DNA from 3 places in the Lysinibacillus sp. UBA5994 genome. Region 2 is predicted to be linked to each of the others. Evidence: riboswitches for the same ligand, from Rfam matches in the RefSeq annotation. Region 2 holds a riboswitch; each other region holds the start of a gene.
What was found. Region 2 has a riboswitch for lysine ahead of B3D98_RS14435 (aspartate kinase). Riboswitches for the same ligand answer to the same signal wherever they lie in the genome.

Region 1 (2,276 bases), on a different contig from region 2:
GGTTTAGTCGTACCAGTTGTACGCGATGCAAATAGCAAAAACTTTGCAGAAATCGAAAAAGATATTGCTAACTTAGCGACAAAAGCTCGTGATAAAAAATTAGGCTTAAATGACATGGCTGGTGGATCATTCACAATCACAAATGGTGGTGTATTCGGTTCATTAATGTCAACACCAATTATGAACGGTACGCAAGCTGGTATTTTAGGTATGCACTCAATTGTAAACCGTCCAGTTGCAGTAAATGGTGAAGTTCAAATCCGTCCAATGATGTATGTAGCACTTTCATACGATCACCGTATCATCGATGGTAAAGATTCTGTAGGATTCTTAAAAACAGTTAAAGAATTAATCGAAAATCCTGAAGATTTATTATTAAATTCATAATTCCATTAAACCCTGCGAACAATGTTCAGCAGGGTTTTTTGTATGACGAAAGGTATTGACCGATTCTATGCTTGAAAGAGTACGAATGTTACATCGTTTAGAGGAGCAAAGAAAGAAAAAAACGCAACTTTTCTCATATGTAGAACATACTCTATAATAAATATTTGTTGTAATTTTCAGAAATATCAACAAAAGTTCAACGATTTAAAGTGGAAGCAGAACGCACAATATCCTAATATTGTCATTAGTCAGAAAAATGTTAAAATCGTCTTGACGAACATATTAGTTTTATAGTAGTATCTAAATATCAATTAAATAAACAAACCTCACGAATTGTTACCAGTGAGGTAGAGGCGCGGTATTTATTAGTTCATTGTTGAGTAAAAGCAAGCGAAGACGCAATGAAGAAGGAAATATCGCCGAAGTATAAAAGGAGCTCGTACTTTTATACTGGGTCTGCAGTGAATAAGTGCAGGACTGTCCTAGTAAATGGATTTCCAGATTTACTAGGTTGTGCTATCTCGGAAACATGGAAATTATAGTGAGGATTTGGGCAACTGTCATAAAAGGTAAGACCTAAGTTCAATAAACTTAGGTCTTTTTTAGTACAGTTGTCTTATTTTTTTACAGAAAAGGGGAGTTTTTCATGAAAAGAAAATGGTTGTTAGTAATGATCTCTATCATGACGGCAATTGTGCTAGCTGCATGTGGCACAAGTGACAAAAAAGAGGGCGGTTCAAGTGATGCTGGAACTGACAAAGAAGAAGGTGGCGGTGAATTCCGAATTGGAATGGAGGCTGGCTACCCACCGTTCAACTGGACACAGCAAGACGATGCAAATGGTGCAGTGAAAATTGCGGATAATGCAGAGTATGCAGGTGGCTATGATGTACAAATGGCAAAGAAAATCGCTGAAGGTCTAGGCAAAGAGTTAGTCATTGTTAAAATGGAGTGGGACGGTTTAGTTCCTGCGCTACAATCAAACAAAATTGATGCAATTATTGCAGGTATGTCACCAACAGAAGAACGTAAGAAAACAATTGATTTTACAGAAAACTATTATACTTCTGATTTTGTTATGGTTATTAAAAAAGGTAGCAAATATGAAGGCGCAAAATCGATTCAAGACTTCTCAGGTGCTAAAATTACATCACAATTAAATACATCAAACTACACAGTTATCGATCAAATTAAAGGCGTAGAAAAGCAAACAGCAATGGAGAGCTTCCCAGCAATGCGTGTGGCGTTAGAAGCAGGTAAAATTGATGGCTATGTAGCTGAACGTCCAGAGGGCATTTCCGCTTCTGCTGCCAACGATAAATTCACATATGTAGCATTTGAAGAAGGCTTTGATACAGACCTATCAAATACTTCAATTGCTGTAGGCTTACGTAAAGATGATGCAAATCGTGAAAAAATCAATGAAATCCTAAAAGGCATTTCAGAAGATGATCGTCAAGCGATTATGGAAGAAGCTATTTCTCAACAACCCGCAGCACAATAATGACATGGCACGGACTAGCAATTAGTCCGTGCATGATCATTTCATCATTATCAAAATGAGAACCTCTCTACATAATGATAATGTCCTAGCGTGACAAATCATAGAATGGTAGAAAGAGCTAGGACACAAAAGAAATAAGCGAGCAAGATGACATTGTTAGGAGGAACATCATGAGTCTTGAATGGATACTTTCAATTATTGAAAACAACTGGCAAATGTTTTTACGAGGTGCGTATTATACGTTACTGATTTCGAGTATTAGTACAATTATTGGTGCATTTATCGGATTTTTCATCGGAATTATGCATACGATTCCAGTTCGTAAAAAAGGTGTGAAATTTTATAGCTTAAAGCTCATTAATTTTATACTAACATGCTATGTTGA
Region 2 (2,276 bases):
ATTGGTGCTTGTGAGGCACTTGGTGAAGCAATGGGTATTAGTACACCTTTACGAATTGAAGCTTTTGATAATAGTCATATGCATGGAACGGATGCAGTGTCTGCTATGGTTGTTTTCATTGATGGGAAGCCTGCGAAAAAGGAGTACCGAAAATATAAAACGCGTACAGCAGCCAAGCATGATGATTACGGTGCAATGCAGGAGGTTATACGTCGTCGCTATATACGTGTTTTAAAGGAAGGACTACCATTACCAGATTTAGTCTTAATTGATGGTGGTAAGGGACAAATGGAAGTAGCCCGTGAAGTACTAGAAGATGAGCTTGGTCTTGTTATACCGATTGCTGGTTTAGCCAAGGATGATAAGCATAATACATCTCAGCTCTTGTTTGGTGATCCACCAGAAGTGATTAGCTTAAAACGTACAAGTGATGGCTTTTATTTATTACAACGAATTCAAGACGAAGTCCATCGCTTTGCTATTACCTTCTTGCGTCAACAGCATGAGAAGCATGCCATTCAATCTGTATTAGATCATATTGAAGGGGTAGGACCAAAACGAAAGCAACAGCTGCTTAAACATTTCGGTTCAGTCAAAAAAATTCGAGAGGCGAGCGAGCTAGCATTACAGGAGGCTGGGATGCCCGCTAATTTAGCAAGCCAAATTTTTAGCTATTTTCAGCAACAATCATTGTCAAAGGAATAGGCATGTGCTATGGTTATAAATAACATTGTTTTCAATGTTATGAAGAGTCAACTGCGTGACTAGTTTGTTTACGCAAAGGCTTAATGAATTGAATACATTCACTTTAAAGTGATGATAGAGGTGCAAGATTCAAGAGTAACACGATGGAGGATGGACAAGTCCAGAGATATTGTGTGAAAGGGGAGCTTGCCGAAGTACAGGATTGTTGTTCCATTGTTGTACTGGTTTTGCATTTAAGAAATGTAAGACTGTCGATTCTAAACGTTTCGGAGAGCTATCACACATGCGCAAGTTACGATTATTGTACATGTTATAGGCAGCTTTCACGTTATGTGGAGGCTGCCTTTTAGTTTTCTAGAAACGGTTTTACCCCCCATAATTTGGTGAAATACATGAACTGGAAGGGAGAACGAAAGAAATGGCTAAAATCGTGATGAAGTTTGGAGGAGCTGCATTAGCTTCTACTGAACAAATCCAAGAGGCTGCTAGGAAAGCGATTGCTGAAAAGGACAAAGGATTGGATGTAGTAGTGGTCGTTGCAGCGATGGGACACACTGCGAAAGAGATGAAAATGATGGTACACCAACTAACTGACGATGTGTCGAAAAGAGAATTAGATGCAGTTTTGTCAACTGGATCTCAATTATCTAGTGCTTTATTTACCATCGCTTTGCAGGAAGCAGGCTATGAGGCTGTGTCTCTAACTGGATGGCAAGCTGGTATACATACGGATGGTATGTATCGACATGCTCGTATCGACTATATAGATATTAGTCGTATGGAAGAACATTTTGCACAGGGACAAATTGTGGTTATTGCTGGAGAACAAGGGATTGACGAAGTGCACAATATCACCACGCTTGGAAAAGGTGGAGCTGAAACAGCTGCTGTTGCACTTGCCATAGCGTTGGAAGCGGAGAGAGTAGATATGTATACAAATGTGGATGGTGTTTATACAGCAGATCCACGATATGTTCCCAATGCCCAAAAGCTTCAAGAAATTTCATATGATGAAATGTTGGAATTATCGAATTTAGGGTCTCATATCATACATCCTCGTGCGGTGGAGTTAGCGAAGAAATTTCAAATGCCTGTTATTATACGTTCAAGTTTAATAGAATCAGTAGGCACTTTATTGAAGGAGGAAGTGGAAATGGAAAAAAATTTAGTCGTTCGTGGTGTTGCATTTGAATCAGATATTATTCGTTTAACAGTAGGGTATGATGCTTTTTCCAATGCTTCATTAGCAGATATATTTACGGTTCTTGCAGAGAACCGTATTAATGTAGATATTATTGTCCAAGCCATTATTGATGGGTTGAAGCCAACTGTATCGTTTTCCATTTTAAAAGAGGAATTTGCGGAAGCATTACGTGTTTTAGAGGATAGTAAATTATCACTTGGATTTAGTTTTGCTGACTTCGAAATTGGACTAGCAAAAGTTTCTATTATTGGTTCAGGCATGGCTTCCAATCCAGGCGTTGCTGCTCGTATGTTTGATCGGTTACGTCGTGAAAATATCCCTGTAAAAATGGTTAGTACTTCTGAAATAAAAGTGTCCGTTGTTGTAC
Region 3 (2,276 bases), on a different contig from region 2:
TATAGATCTCAGGTATCCAAGCTGCTGTTGTGTAGAATAATAAAGACTGTAAACCCATTGCCCCTGTGACAGCCCAAGTAACTTGTGATTTCCATAAAGGTGTACTGGTCTTCTTAGATGTAGTAACTGGTTCTGGTTTATTTGATTTTAGTTGAGGTATCCAAATTAAGATTGTAATTAGAACGAGTATGAGTGCAATGGAAAGTGCACCTTGCCAGCCTAACGATGAATTAGCTATCGGATAGCTAATACCAGCACCAAGGCCAGCAGTAAAATTCATGGACATGGTGAAAAAGGCCATTAATAAACCCACATGATAGGGAAATTTCAACTTCAATAATCCTGGAATTAGTACATTTCCAAAAGAAATGGCTACGCCAATTAGCACAGTACCCAATAGAAGTAATTCTGTAGTACCAAGTGAACGTAGGACAATTCCTAAAGCCAAGAGAAAAGTGGATAAAAATAATGTTAGCTCAAGCCCTAGTTTGCGTGCTACAACTGGTGCAAATGGAGATATAACAGCAAAAGCCAGCAATGGTATCGTTGTTAGAAAGCCTGCCAAAACATTAGATATTCCAAGATCTTCACGGATAAAGGATATAATTGGGCCAACAACAGTTAGTGGCATTCGTAATGTAGAGGCTATAAAGATAACTCCAAAGACTAAAAGTAAGGTTGTTCCTTTCCAGCTAATTTTTTTACTTGGAAAACTAGTGGAATGATCATTTGTAGTCAAAATAAAATCCCCCCTAATAATAACCATTCTAATTGAACTACTATAACACTTTATCACACTATTAAAAATAGTAGAAGATTCATAAAATACAGAACATTTGTGGTTGTATTGAAATGTCTATGGTCTTATGTTAGTATAATAAACATCATAAATTTAATAATTATATGCCTCATGTTTGTATTGAGGTAGAGGTCGCGATATTTATAAGTATGCTAATTGAAATGACAAGCATTGATGAAATTAGTTGAAAGGAAATATTGCCGAAGTGTGAGGGGACTTGAAAACCTCATGCTGGGGCTGTCTCCGAAAGGAACAGAACTGTCACGTTTGCACAACGTGTTGAGCTATCATGTAGGAAAAACTGAGGATTAATGTAGCCATCACAGTGTATATGTGATGGCATTTTTTTGCCTCATAAATAGGAAGGAAGCTATATCGTGAGTGAAATAAAAGTAAATCAGCTCGGACATAAAGCACCGAAGCTGAAAAAAGAATTAAAAAGCCGTCATATTACAATGATTTCTTTAGGCGGTACAATTGGTACGGGACTATTTTTAGCCAGTGGAGGAGCAATTGCTCAGGCAGGGCCTGGAGGAGCATTGCTGGCCTATGCTTTAATTGGTATTATGGTGTATTTTTTAATGACAAGCTTAGGGGAAATGGCTGCCTATATGCCATCCTCAGGTTCATTTAGTACGTATGCAACCAAATTTGTAGATCCTGCCTTGGGCTTTGCATTAGGCTGGAACTACTGGTATAACTGGGCAATCACCATTGCTGCCGAAATTGCTGCTGTGTCATTAATTATGAAATATTGGTTCCCAGATAGCTCATCAGCACTTTGGACAGTATTATTTATTGCTGTGGTATTGACGTTTAATTTACTATCCGTAAAAAGTTATGGTGAAAGTGAATATTGGTTTGCCATGATTAAAGTAGCAACGGTTATTGTTTTTATTATCATTAGCTTACTAATGATTTTTGGTATTTTAGGTGGGCAGGCTCCTGTAGGTTTCACTAATTTCTTTGTTAGTGATGGGCCATTCCATGGTGGCTTCCTTGCTACATTTGGTATTTTCCTAGCTGCAGGATTTTCATTCCAAGGAACAGAATTACTAGGAATTACAGCTGGTGAAACAGATGATCCTGGTAAAAATATTCCGAAGGCTGTTAAATCTGTATTTTGGCGTATTCTTTTGTTTTATATTTTAGCGATTGGTGCAATTGGGATGTTAATTCCATTTACAGACGAACGTTTATTATCAGAAGATATCGCAGTATCACCGTTTACACTAGTGTTTGACCGCCTAGGTATTGCCTTTGCTGCTTCATTAATGAATGCCATTATTTTAACGGCTATGCTGTCAGCAGGAAATTCAGGACTATATGCATCTTCTCGTATGTTATGGCAATTAGCAGTGGATGGACATGCACCTAAATTTTTTGCAAAGCTAAGTCGTAGAGGTATTCCGATTTATGCACTTATGGCAACATTAGCTGTAGGCTGTTTAGCATTTTTGGCATCCTTCTTTGGCGA

Region 1: linked by a shared signal. The riboswitch ahead of B3D98_RS09240 (transporter substrate-binding domain-containing protein) and the one ahead of B3D98_RS14435 (aspartate kinase) in region 2 are both predicted to bind lysine.
Region 3: linked by a shared signal. The riboswitch ahead of B3D98_RS10150 (amino acid permease) and the one ahead of B3D98_RS14435 (aspartate kinase) in region 2 are both predicted to bind lysine.

What each region holds. Positions count from the first base shown of each region.
Region 1 is NZ_DJAU01000026.1:231,507-233,782, reverse strand. Features, by position in the region: gene odhB (2-oxoglutarate dehydrogenase complex dihydrolipoyllysine-residue succinyltransferase) at 1-387, shown strand, start outside; lysine riboswitch at 728-914, shown strand; gene B3D98_RS09240 (transporter substrate-binding domain-containing protein) at 1,034-1,891, shown strand; gene B3D98_RS09235 (amino acid ABC transporter permease) at 2,062-2,276, shown strand, end outside.
Region 2 is NZ_DJAU01000044.1:43,714-45,989, forward strand. Features, by position in the region: gene uvrC (excinuclease ABC subunit UvrC) at 1-705, shown strand, start outside; lysine riboswitch at 813-990, shown strand; gene B3D98_RS14435 (aspartate kinase) at 1,124-2,276, shown strand, end outside.
Region 3 is NZ_DJAU01000029.1:4,085-6,360, forward strand. Features, by position in the region: gene B3D98_RS10145 (CynX/NimT family MFS transporter) at 1-739, opposite strand, end outside; lysine riboswitch at 918-1,094, shown strand; gene B3D98_RS10150 (amino acid permease) at 1,177-2,276, shown strand, end outside.